3 regions of the Halomonas sp. HL-93 genome follow, and region 1 is predicted to be linked to each of the others. Evidence: predicted binding sites of a transcription regulator. Region 1 holds the regulator's gene; each other region holds the start of a gene.
The links. The regulator FliA, encoded in region 1, starts transcription of late flagellar genes. The targets are predictions, from matches to a motif close to CTAAAGTTNNNNNNNNNNCNGCCGATA.

Region 1 (4,178 bases):
AAAGGCATTCAATACATCCACTAGGCTGGCAATGAGATCGCGGCCCTGACCGGTAAGCTGTGCCCGCCCGCTATCGAATAACAGCCTATCGTTGATGCGCAGCGTCACGCCTTCCTGGCCTTGGGATACGTCCACCCCGGGGATACGAATGCCGTCGAAGCGAGGTTGCACGCCACTATGCCGCGGCTGGATACCGGCTGCCAAGGTGGCCAGGGGCAGGTCTTCGATAGCGCCGGGAGACACCTCGGCGACACTGCCGGCGGCACCCTCATCGTTACCGCCCGGCGGGGCCAAAGACAGCAGCAATACGAACAGGGTAAGCAATAACGTCAGCACGTCCAGGTAGCTGGTTAGCCAACCATCATCCTCTCCACCCGTTAGCAGCGGCGCCTCTAAGGTCTGTCGCGTATCCCTGTCTAACATGGCCGCTACCCTTTGGCAGCAGCACTTGTGCGGGTGCGCGGCTTCTTAACGTCAGGTTCACGGATTTCGTCATGGTAATTAGCGATGAACGAATTGAGCGTTTCTTCGATAAAGGAAGGCAACCGGCGCTTGGTAATCAGTGAAATCCCTTCCAATACCATATTCATGGTAATCAGCCGTTCTTCGGTGCGCCGCTCCAACTTTACCGCGACAGGCTTGAACACCAGATTGGCCAGCAAAATACCATAGAAGGTCGTCAGCAAGGCCACCGCCATACGCGGGCCAATGACGTCAAGATTGCCGGAATCCATGACTTCCAGCATATTGACCAGGCCTACTAGCGTGCCAATCATGCCAAACGCCGGTGCATAAGTGGCCATGGTTCGGAAAATTTGCGCTTCCGCATGCTCGCGCGCTTTTAGCCGCGCTATACGCCAGCGCAACATATCGAAGATTTCGTCTTCTTTGGTGTTGGCGATAACCAGTTGGATACCGGTACGTAAAAACGGGTTGCGGGTATGTTCAAGCTCTCTCTCAACGGCGCGAACATCGCCCTTAAACCATAGCCGCGACATGGAAACCAGTTCGTTGATATCGTCACGCACATAGGTATTTTCGCGGCGAAAGACAAGCCCGACCAAACGCACCACACGGAGCACTTCTTTAAGTGGATAGCTGATAAAGGTGGCGGCAAGCGTACCGGTGACCACAATAGCGAGCCCCGGTAAATTGAAGAAGCTTTCCGGCGATTCAGCAGTAAAAAACAAGACGCTTACCAACAGCAGGATGCTGGCACATATACCTATCAGCGTCGATGGATTCATGTCGTGCTCCTTAAAGCATTAAATACGGGACGCGTTAGCGCGGGGTGTTGAAACAGCAGCGCGTTCCCCGCCGTTTTTGCCGTCACGACTACGCCGAATCGTTTAACTTTGCGCGCAGGCGACTCACCGCTTGGCTATGCAGTTGGGAAACGCGTGATTCAGTAACGCCCAACACAGCACCTACTTCTTTTAAATTCAATTCTTCTTGGTAATACAGCGCCATAAGCAGCTTTTCACGCTCGGGCAATGCCTCAATGGCGGCCACTAGCGTTTCCCGCTGTTGGCCATCTAGCAAATGATCGAACGGCGAACTACTCGCCTCACGACTATACGGCTCACTGCCATCGGCCACCAACTCTTCGAAGGGCAGCAACTGCCCACTATTAGTGTCATGCAGCAGTTGCTGATAATCGCCAAGCGGCATATCCAACGAGGCCGCAATTTCTGCTTCTTCAGGGGCGCGCCCCAGCGATTGCTCCAATCGCCTGACAGCCTCATCCACGGCCCGGGCAGAGCGCCGGACGCTGCGGGGCAGCCAATCGCGGGTGCGCAACTCATCCACCATGGCGCCGCGAATGCGCTGACTAGCAAACGTCGCAAAGGTAGCGCCCTGAGTGGCATCGAAGCGTCCTAGGGCCTCTAATAGACCCATCATGCCCGCCTGGATTAAGTCGTCCAGCTCAATGCTGGCTGGCAACCTGACTTGAAGCGTCAAGGCCTGACGTCTTACCAGTGGCATGTACTCCGTCATCAGCTCACTTTGTTCGATCCTGCCTTGTGCTGTATACATCCTCTTGCCTCGCGGCTAAACCACCTTGACTCACTGATAATTTATAATCATCTGCAACCCTTTAATGCTGACGGGCCGCTGCCCTGGCCGTAGCGCAAACTGAAAATGCAGCGGCGTTGTCGCACCTAGCCCTGATAAAGCACGGGTCTCCCCACGCATCCCTGATAAAGGAACACAACGCTCAGGATGACATAGCCAGGACTGAAGCGCTGCCCCGGGGGGATGCTGGTATTGCCATTGGACGCGCTCAATGACCGCCGTCGGTGCGGCGACACCCGCTGGGGGACGCGCCGTATCACTGCGGCTGGCGCGGTCGCTCATGGCCACCGTAAGCCCCGGCACTTGCGTGACCCAACTGCTGGACGCCGCCTGAGCTAACGAGCCAGTCCCCACTGCTAGTACCAAAATGCTAATTACATAACGCCAATAGCCTAGCATGCTTGGTTCCTTTTCATGAGCGAATTAGCCCCGTTTATTAGGCGCTTTACAGGCGTTCGCCGCGCTCAGCGGGCCAACAATAGCAGCTCGATGCCTAAATAGTTCTTGGCCGCCTGCTGTAGGTTTTCCAACAGACCTTGCCTGGGCAAATTAGGCTCGTGCAACGCCAGTAGACGCTGCGGGCCGTTATGCTGGCTTAGCTGTTTCAATACATGGTACATGCGCCCAAACGCATCGGCATCGCTGTGTATCCATAGTGCCCAGCGACGATGATCCTGGCTAAGTCGTGCCAGTTCGGGCGCATCCGGCATCACAATACGAATATCCCAGTCGGCTGGGTCCTTGGCCCAGGCGCGTCCCAATGCAGCCCACTGGCCTAGCCGCGCGCTAACCTTACGTACTTGAACCGGCCCAGCGTTGGGCAACCCAATCACCATTAACGGCGTTTTCGGTACAGGTGGCCCGACGGGCGGCATCATGGCCGCTGCGCTGGGTACAACAGGCGACCGGTAGGCCATCGGCCGGGGCGATTCCGTTGCCTCAGGGGGCGCTTCATCGCCCCGCTGCTGACGCTGCAGGTCGGCCCACTTGCGTAGCCCGGCGGCTTGGTCATGAGCGCTCATACCAAGCCCTCACGGTGAACGCCACCCAGCTGGCGGATCGCATCACGGGCCATAAAGGCATACACCAGAGCATCGAGCAGCGCTGTATCGCGCCGCCGCCGACGGCTGCCCAACAAGTTCAACACGTCACTATGCAATGCACTGGCGGCCTCATCGTCAGCGCAGTCGAGATGCCCCGCCACGGCGGCGATACCACTGGCCATCAGCAATCGCACCTCTGGGCTTACCTCACCACTGTCGGCATCTTTTAACTGTTGCCAGGCACGACGGGTCATTGCTGAAAGCCCTTCGCTTTGCAGTTGGGTCACCAACAGGCTCAGCACCTCATTGCCCAACCGCGCAGGTGTAAGCCAATAACGCCGCGTGACTACCTTAGCACTTTCCGGATCGCGCACTTCGCCGTACCACGCCAGCAACTCCCGTCCGTCTTGATCGCTGACTTCGGCATAGGCCGTCCACAGGGCCATCGGCTGGCCACGGAAACGCACGTTAACGCGGTGGTTGAGCGTGCTTTCCACAAACAATTGGCGTAGCGCATAGCGTTCGCCGTGCAAGTGTACCCTGAGGGCTGGCGGGGCCAAGCTGACCCAGGTCAAGTATTGGCGCTCCAGCCAGGACAATGCCTCGCTGTCGGGTAAGGCAGGTAATAAATGGACCGCGACACCATCGCGCTCACTAAAGTTTGCCATGCGCGGCTGCCAACCGGCTGGCTGACGGTGCTGTAGCCAGGGCAGCGCCATCCAGGCGCCATCTGCATCGAGCCCTATATCGGGCATTGCCCAATCACAGCCACGTTCATTGCGGCGTGGCGACCACGTCATGCCCAGCATGCGCTGGGGCGGCGGGTACCCCTCCAGAAGCTCGTCCAGTCGCTGATCCTGCAACACGCTGGGCAAGTTGGCGATGTCCCAGACGCCTTCCAGCCGGTCAAAGCCCGCCAGCCGCTCGCGCAACTGGGCAAACAGTGACGACAGACGGCGGCCCTGGCCCAGCACATCCCGCGACCAGCGCGGCATGCTAATCGGCGAGGTAGTCATGGGAGCGCTGCCTACCTGCGCGGCGGCTGTGTTCAACGCCTGG
Region 2 (4,178 bases), 890 kb from region 1:
TAGCGCGGCGGCGCTGGGGGCAGTGGATGAGGCTTCTTGGGCAAGTACGGGGGAGAAAAATGGCGTAGCAGCTAAAAAACTGATGCAGGCAGCGGATAACAGCGAGCGCATGACAAACCCTCAGCGAATGGGAATCCCTTTGAGCCTACCATCATCCCAGGGTTCCAGCCCCGTCATGGTAAATCGTGTAAATCAAGTAACGTCTTGAATACGCAAAGTTTGAAAAGGCCTGCTAGGCTTTAGGGGGTAAGCGATAATCGCAATACGTATTCCAACCGCGCAACACGCAAGGAGCGACGCAATGAATAGTATTATTTACATCGTAGGACTGGTAGTGGTCGTGCTGTTTATTCTTTCAATTCTCGGCCTACGCTAAAAAACACTGACTAACTTCGCGCTCATCCCGTTAATCAGGATTTTTCAAACCGTATGGGTCATCGCAAGCAGTTTTGGTACAACGACTAGGCGCAGTCCGCTGCGCCTTCCCCAAACATATCAAACATCAGCTCGCGCCCCATGGGCGTTAATACGAAGCGGCCTTGCTCATTGCGAGTGGCCGCTTGGCTGGTTTCCAATACCTGCTGGCAGGTGGCCCATCCGGGAGCGTTTTGGCTTAGCGACTGCAGTTCCTTCCGATTGAGGCCGCGCTGGGCCAGCGTAATTGTCTCCAACACATGGCCATTGTCATAAAGTAATTCGGCCACCACGGCCAAACACTGGCGTAAGCTGCGCTGAACGTGACTGGCGGTGGATATGTCGCTGGGCATTCCCTTCTCCTAATACGTTAGCTCGGCAGGGCACTGGCATCTAAAGCCTGATTGCCAATGACGATGTGTTGCAGTGCATTATAAACCAAAGTCGATATTAGACCAACGTCTAGCCTACGTTTTTCACTGGCCGCCCCGTCATCAAAACGTGGATGACGTGATAAGCTCGTCTTTATCTTCGTCACCCCGTATAGATGAGTGAGTTAACACGGCATGCATATCAGTGTTTTTGGAAGCGGTTACGTAGGATTGGTGGCAGGCGCCTGCCTGGCCGATGTAGGGCATCAAGTGACCTGTATGGACGTCAATGCCGAGCGAATCGCCCAGCTTAATGCCGGTGAGGTGCCCATCTTTGAGCCAGGGCTGAGCACCCTCGTCGCGCATAACATTGAGGCGGGGCGGCTACGCTTTACCACCAACGCAGAACAAGCCGTTCTGGAAGGCGAACTGTTGTTTATCGCCGTTGGCACTCCGCCGGATGAAGACGGAAGTGCCGACCTACGTTATGTGTTGGATGTCGCGCGTACCATTGGCCAGCACATGAACGATTACAAGCTGGTGATTGATAAATCCACCGTGCCGGTGGGCACCGCTGAGAAGGTGCAAGCGGCGATCAGCGACACCCTCGTCGCCCGCGGTGCCGATGTGCCCTTTGATGTGTGCTCTAACCCCGAGTTTATGAAAGAAGGCGCGGCGATCGAGGACTTTACCCGCGGCGCGCGGATCATCGTCGGTACCGAGAGTGAACGTGTGAAAGCCCGCATGCACGAGTGCTATGCGCCCTATAACCGCAACCACGACAAGCTGATGTTCATGAGCGTGCGCGCCGCCGAGCTCACCAAATACGCTGCCAACGCCATGCTGGCCACCAAGATCAGCTTTATGAACGAGATGGCCAATCTGGCCGAACGCCTCGATGTAGATATTGAAGACGTACGCCGGGGCATTGGCAGCGACCCGCGTATTGGCTACCACTTCATTTACCCAGGCTGCGGCTATGGCGGCTCGTGCTTTCCCAAGGATGTACAGGCACTAGAGCGCACTGCCCGCCAGCTAGGCTACACCCCGGCGTTACTTAGCGCCGTAGAAACGGTCAATTTGCAGCAAAAGCAAACGCTGTTCACCAAACTGCAAACTGTATTGGGTAACCTAAGCGGCAAAACCATCGCGGTATGGGGGCTTGCCTTTAAACCCAACACTGATGACATGCGCGAAGCGCCCAGCCGCACGCTGATGGAGGCGCTATGGCAGGCGGGCGCCAAGGTGCAAGCCTTCGACCCCGAAGCCATGGCTGAATGCCGCCGGATTTATGGCGAGCGTGACGACTTACTGCTCGCCGGCGACCGCATTCAGGCAGTGAAAGGCGCTGACGCTCTGGTGATCTGTACCGAATGGAAAGCGTTTCGCAGCGTCGACCTTGAATGGCTGGCCAACCAGTTGAATGACAGACTGGTGGTGGATGGGCGCAACCTGTTTACCCCCAGCGCTGCGGAGGCGGCGGGGCTGATGTATGTTGGGGTAGGGCGGCGCAGTTAACTTCTGCTAATAGCAAACATTCACGGTGAGGAAACACATCGTTACGAAAAAAAAGGCTATGGTAGTTAAAGTTACTTATAAATAAGCCGACGGGTTTAGGTAATACGAGAAGTAAGTGCTGCGCGAGGCTTCAAGGCGTAATAGAAGCATTGGCATGATTAGCGCAGCAAAATGCATCAGACAAGGCGCATGTTGTTATGTCTTCTATTTCTTCACTCGGTGTTGGTTCAGGCCTAGACCTGAACGGACTACTCGGCCAGCTACAAGAATCAGAGCAGGCAAAGCTTGAACCGATCCAGCAGCAAGCTGAGACGGAAGAAGCGCAAATTTCTGCCTATGGGCAATTGAAGAGCGACCTTTCGCAATTTCAAAGTGCAGCTGAAAAGCTCAATGACCCAGCTACGTTTGAAAGCCTCTCGACGGATGTTGAAGGCAGTGGTGTTAGCGCGGTTAGTAGCGATGATGCCCAGCCGGGTCAATATAACGTTCAGGTCGATCAACTTGCCTCTGCAGGCAGCTTGGTTACTGAGCGTTTAGATACTTCCGACGAAGCGGTTATTGATGGTGATCAATCGCTTTCGTTTAACTTGGCCGAAGGTGATATCGACCCTATCAGTATTGCAGACGGTAGCTCACTGGAAGACATGCGCGACGCTGTAAACACCCAAAGTGATGGCCGTCTGAATGCCTCCATCGTTAACGACGGTGATGGTTACCGTTTGGCTGTGAATTCAACCGAAACCGGTGCAGCTTCCAGTATTGAAAGCACCAACTTTTCCGATATCCTCTCAGCCGATGCGCAAACAAGCGATGCACAGGTTGTGCAGGCAGGCGAAGATGCTGCCTTTAACGTTAACGGTATTGATATCACGAGCCCTACTAACCAAGTAGAAGATGCGATCCAGGGAGTTACCCTGAACCTAACCGAAGCAGGTTCTTCAAGCACCGTAACGGTTGAGCAGGATAGCGATTCGATTCGTGAACAAGTTACTGCTTTTGTTGACGATTATAATGCTCTCAAAGGCACTATTGGCGAGCTAACCGCCTTTGATTCTGAATCTGGTGAAGCGGCTGATTTAAGTGGTGATAATGCTACCCGTGCCGTTGAGTCCTCTCTGCGTACAGCACTCAGCAGCGTGGTGGACGGTGATGGTTTCAATGTGCTGTCTGATGCGGGTATTTCGCTAGAGCTCGATGGGACGCTTGCTATCAATGAGGACGAACTAGACAGCGCGATTGCCAATCAGCCCAATGAGCTTGCCAGCTTTTTTGCCGGTGATAGCGAAAACAGCGGCTTGGCAGGCCAGGTAAGCACCGCGATTGAACAGCAAATTGGCACTAATGGTCGGCTGGAAGGCGCTATCACGTCTTCTGAAAGCCAGCTAGAGCGGCTGGGTGAGCGTTTTTCAACCACCGAGGAGCGTATCAATACAACGGTTGAGCGTTACCGTGAGGAATTCTCTGCCCTGGATAGCATGGTAGGCGACATGAACCAGACAAGCGCTTACCTGACTGAACAGCTTGGGTGATAATGGGTGCAGCTATCAGGCTGATAAATAGTTAAATATCCGCAGTAAAAAAGTCCGGCATGTAATGTCGGGCTTTTTTTTGTTCGTTCAGGAGGATTTTCCTAAAGTTATCGCGGTTGGTGCCGATTAATTAAGCCATCTACCTCAACATAAATTCACTAGGAGCTGTCCAACATGGCAACCATTACCTCACTCGGCGTTGGTTCTGGCCTTGATCTCAACGGCTTGTTGGATCAGCTCCAGTCGGCGGAGCGACAAAAGCTTACACCGATAATCGAGCGCCAAAACAATGAGCAAAGCAAGATTTCTGCCTATGGACGCCTTCAGTCCGCAATGGGCAGAGTGC
Region 3 (4,178 bases), 2.0 Mb from region 1:
TAAATATGAAAGCAACATAGAGCACCTCATCTAGCAATTGGTCTGTGATATACAACCCGCGGCAGGCAGGCGCTACGGGGGCGACACGAAGACCGTCAAGCCCTTAAGGCGCTCCACTTTCACCTCATCGCCTTGCTTGATCGGTACATTACTCACCGCATTCCAGCGCTCACCGTGCAGGCGCACATGGCCGTGAGTCTCAAAGTCTTCCAAGGCAATGGCACTTGCGCCAATCAACTGCTCCATCCCTGTGTGTGCGGGACGTTTGCGCAGCGTTGCAAAGCGCGTCAGCGTCCACAACATCAACCCGCCGGACACCAGCGCCACGCCACCGATTAACGTTAGCGAAATGGGGAGATATTCGGCATCCATCAGCATGATCGAGCCCAGTACAAAGGCGGCAATACCGCCCGCTCCCAGCACACCAAAGCTGGGCATTAGCGCCTCGCCCACCATTAATGCCAAGCCCACCAGGACGAGAGCCAGGCCGGCATAATTGATCGGTAGCATCTGAAAGGCAAACAACGCCAGTAGCAACGAAATAACACCGATAGTGCCCGGGAATAGGCTTCCAGGACTTGAAAGCTCGAAGATCAGCCCGTAAAAGCCAATGATCAACAAGAAGTAAGCGATGGTGGGATTGGTAATCAGCGAGAGCATTTGGGTGCGCCAATCCGGGTCAAAGCGCTCAATGGCGAGGTCAGCCGTTTCAAGCGTATGGTCGCCGCGCTCCATGACCACGCTCATACCGTCAATTTGCCTCAGCAGGTCATCGATATCGCTTGCCACCACGTCGATAACGTTTTGCTCCAGCGCTTCACTGGCGGTGAGGTTTACCGCCTCGCGCACCGCCGCTTCGGCCCAATCGGCGTTGCGGTCGTGGCGCTCGGCCAGGCTGCGGATAAAGCTCACCGCATCTTCCATAACCTTGCGTTCCATGGCGCTGCCTGCGCTGCCACTCTCGCCTTCACGCTGGCCATCGGCATCTTCGTTTTCTTCATCAGCGCTGCCTGGAAAGCCAGAGCCACCCATCTGCACCGGCGTGGCAGAGCCTAAATGCGTAGAAGGCGACATCGCCGCCACGTGGCTACCGTACATCAGGTAAGTGCCCGCGCTTGCCGCCCGCGCACCGTTAGGGGAGACATACATTACCACCGGGATATCGGCATTGAGCATTTCACGGATCATATCGCGGGTCGTATCAACCAAGCCGCCAGGCGTATCTAATTCAACCACGACCACTTCGCTGCCCTGCTCGCGGGCCTGGCGCAAGCCGCGCTCAAGATAATCTTTCGTGGTGGGGCCAATGGCACCTTCAACCTTCATAACCAAGGCGTTACGCGATGACGTTTGTGCCATGGCCTGCCAGGTGAACGACAGTGCCAGCATCAGCACGCCTGCCAGCAATAGCCACAGCCAAGGGGATTTGTATGAAAGGCTTCGCATATCAGCACCCCGCGCTAGCACCTTGAAACCCTTATCGAGCCGCTTTTTCAAGCAACCATTGCGCCATCATTTCTGTTTACAAAAATGACCCTTTGTATATTTTTTGAACAACCGATATCGCCATTAGGTTCCACTTTCAACGTAGCATTTGTAGTGGGTTTCGTAATGATTAGGGCGAAGAAAGACGCGCCGGGCAGTAACCTTGATGCACGAATGAAGTTCATACCACTAGTTGCCATACCATTATTTTCCTTATAGGGAAAATAATCTCAATTGGTCGACAACTTGGCATTTTTATCCCTATCGGGAAATAAACCTTGCTCAACAGCTTTTGCCGCGCGACGGGCAAGCCATGGCGGCCATGGGCAAACTCAGCTACCCGTTTATAAAACGAGAAATTACGCGACTGTGCGACGCCATCAGCGAACTTGCTGAAAGCGTCGACCTTCAACTTGCACTTGAGCGCGCGGGTTTACCTGCCAATCGCTGGGCAAGCCTTCAGCAACAGCGGCAGCATATCGTCAGGCAGTGCAAAAAAGCACAGCGCTGGTAGCTGGCAGATTAAGACTACTCCACGTAATAGCCGCTCACCCGCCAGGTACCGTCTTCAAGATGAGGGGTAACGGTCTCAACCCGACGCTCGTTATTCTCGAAGCCGGTTTGAAAGGTAAACACGATATAGTCGCCACTCGGCGCGCCGGGCATAGACGTTTCGCGGCTGGCACGCATCCTCTGGCGAGACGACACCTTGCCAAAATCCCGGCGTACAAGCTCAATGGTGCGGGCCAGCATACCTTGAGACAGCGGCGCTTTTAATATCGGCGACGCCGCTTCCCAGGCTTGTTCGAAATTACCGTTATCGATCGCTTCTAACCAGGCAAGCGCTGCAGCTTCCGCCGCGTCGGTATTGGCTAAGGCATGCGAGCTGAGAGACAGCAGCGCCGCCGAAATGATAAAGCGCAAGATGTTGGGCATGGCAGGCTCTCATGACGTTGGGTAACGATCGTGTAAATTCGTCCTATAGAGAGTTATCGGAAATGGGCGGGGTTTCTTTAGGGAATTTGTAAGATCTGCCAATATCAGTTCGGTCTATTTACTCATGCGAACGTAGCTGCACTTCCCCAGCTTATGGCTTTAAGGTTTAATAAGGGCTATGCGATGAAGCTTTTTTCATCAACGATAGCGTGTTGAAGCCATGGCTTTATTTATCCTGCCCAGCAACGCCGCCTGTTTGAATTTGCAGCAGCGCTTACCCGACGAACGCCTTCGCCCTTGGGTGCAATGCCTTTGGTCTATGGCCGGGCAAGGCAGCGTTGTTCCACTCCAAACAGGAAAGCTCTATCCCGACGCCGGCTCCAGCCTTACAATCAAACTTGCCAGCACCCAGCCAATTATTACGTTTTGCTTTAATAAAAGCACCCTGGTTGAGACGTTTAACCCAGCGGAAACCTGTTTAAGCATTCGATTCAAAGCGGCAGGTGCCTTTGCTCTGCTGGGCTTGGAGCCACAACAGTTTTCAGATACCCATCACTCATTGGGCATTGATGATAAACCGCCCTGGTTGGATAGCCTGATGCCGCTGGTCGAGCGTCTTTACCAGGTTAATGCAGCCAAGGGCCTTGCCTTACTAGAGGCTTGGCTGCTTAGCCAGTTGGAATGCCAATCACCCAGCACTAGCCGTACTCAAAACCTGGTTGAAGAAATTGGCAGGCTACAACTGCCCCCGAAGCAGCTAATGGCCAACCTGGGATTTACTCGGCGCACGCTGGAACGCAAATTAAAGAAAGAAGTAGGCGTTTCACCCGGCCATTTAGTGGGTTATGCCCGAATGTATAATGCCCGCCAGCTGTTAGTTAACAATCCCCACCTTCCCCTCGCGGAAATAGGCCTACAGTGCGGCTACTTCGACCAAGCGCATTTTTCTCACGCCTTTCATAAATTCACCTATGAAACCCCAGCAGCTTATCGAAAGCGCAAATTGTCGCAAATTTACAAGGCGTGAAGGTTTTCCGGTTTTAAGCTGGCTTCTCAACTTATTAACCGGAGCATTCTCATGCTGCAACGCCTATCCCCTGAATCCGTTTACCGTCTGTGCCCTCGCCTACCTAAGCATCTTCATGCCTTAGGCAAAGTCGCGTCAGATTCAGCCGTTCATAAAACGATAATTCACCTGGTTAACTTACGCGTTTCACAAATCAATCACTGTTGTTACTGCCAGCATATGCACAGCCAAGAGGCCCGAGACGATGGCGAACGCCAGGCGCGCCTGGACGTATTACCCGCCTGGCGAGAAGCACCTTGCTTTAATGAAGAAGAGCGTGCCGCGCTTGCCTGGGCAGAAGCCCTCACACTCATCAGCCAGGAAATGGTCAGCGATGACGACTATCAAAACGCAATAACCGCATTTGGCGAGCAAGGTATGATGGAACTCACCAGCGTCATACTGGAAATGAACAGCTGGAACCGGATATCGGTAAGTTTTCAGTTCACGCCGGAGATAAATTGATGGTAATGACGCTGCGCCAACAGCTCCCTAACCTGCTAGGCATCTTGTCCAGCTTGTGCTTTTTCTTCGGTAGTTTCCTGTTCCTGCCAATGTTTGCGGTCTACGCAACACTCGGCGTCTGGTGCTTTATAGCGGGGTCGTTGATCATGTTTATTATTTATCTAATAAATATAAAAAACAGACAATAACTTCGCACACACAGGGTGCGGCATCCCAAGGTAGGGCG

Region 2: a site for FliA is predicted at 2,369-2,395, ahead of fliD (flagellar filament capping protein FliD). Genes of this name have one in related genera too.
Region 3: a site for FliA is predicted at 2,476-2,502, ahead of GA0071314_RS07690 (DUF4019 domain-containing protein). Genes of this name have one in related genera too.

What each region holds. Positions count from the first base shown of each region.
Region 1 covers NZ_LT593974.1:3,852,058-3,856,235, forward strand. Annotated here, with positions in the region: gene GA0071314_RS17890 (OmpA/MotB family protein) at 1-423, opposite strand, end outside; gene GA0071314_RS17895 (motility protein A) at 429-1,247, opposite strand; gene GA0071314_RS17900 (RNA polymerase sigma factor FliA) at 1,336-2,037, opposite strand; gene GA0071314_RS17905 (flagellar protein FlhE) at 2,068-2,475, opposite strand; gene GA0071314_RS17910 (hypothetical protein) at 2,541-3,098, opposite strand; gene flhF (flagellar biosynthesis protein FlhF) at 3,095-4,178, opposite strand, start outside.
Region 2 covers NZ_LT593974.1:600,942-605,119, forward strand. Annotated here, with positions in the region: gene GA0071314_RS02675 (serine hydrolase domain-containing protein) at 1-111, opposite strand, end outside; gene GA0071314_RS02680 (hypothetical protein) at 462-767, opposite strand; gene GA0071314_RS02685 (UDP-glucose dehydrogenase family protein) at 981-2,303, shown strand; gene fliD (flagellar filament capping protein FliD) at 2,501-3,832, shown strand; gene fliD (flagellar filament capping protein FliD) at 4,007-4,178, shown strand, end outside.
Region 3 covers NZ_LT593974.1:1,681,846-1,686,023, reverse strand. Annotated here, with positions in the region: gene GA0071314_RS07710 (slipin family protein) at 1-18, opposite strand, end outside; gene GA0071314_RS07705 (NfeD family protein) at 73-1,446, opposite strand; gene GA0071314_RS07695 (hypothetical protein) at 1,799-1,999, shown strand; gene GA0071314_RS07690 (DUF4019 domain-containing protein) at 2,014-2,421, opposite strand; gene GA0071314_RS07685 (helix-turn-helix domain-containing protein) at 2,642-3,448, shown strand; gene GA0071314_RS07680 (carboxymuconolactone decarboxylase family protein) at 3,500-3,952, shown strand; gene GA0071314_RS19875 (YrhK family protein) at 3,952-4,140, shown strand.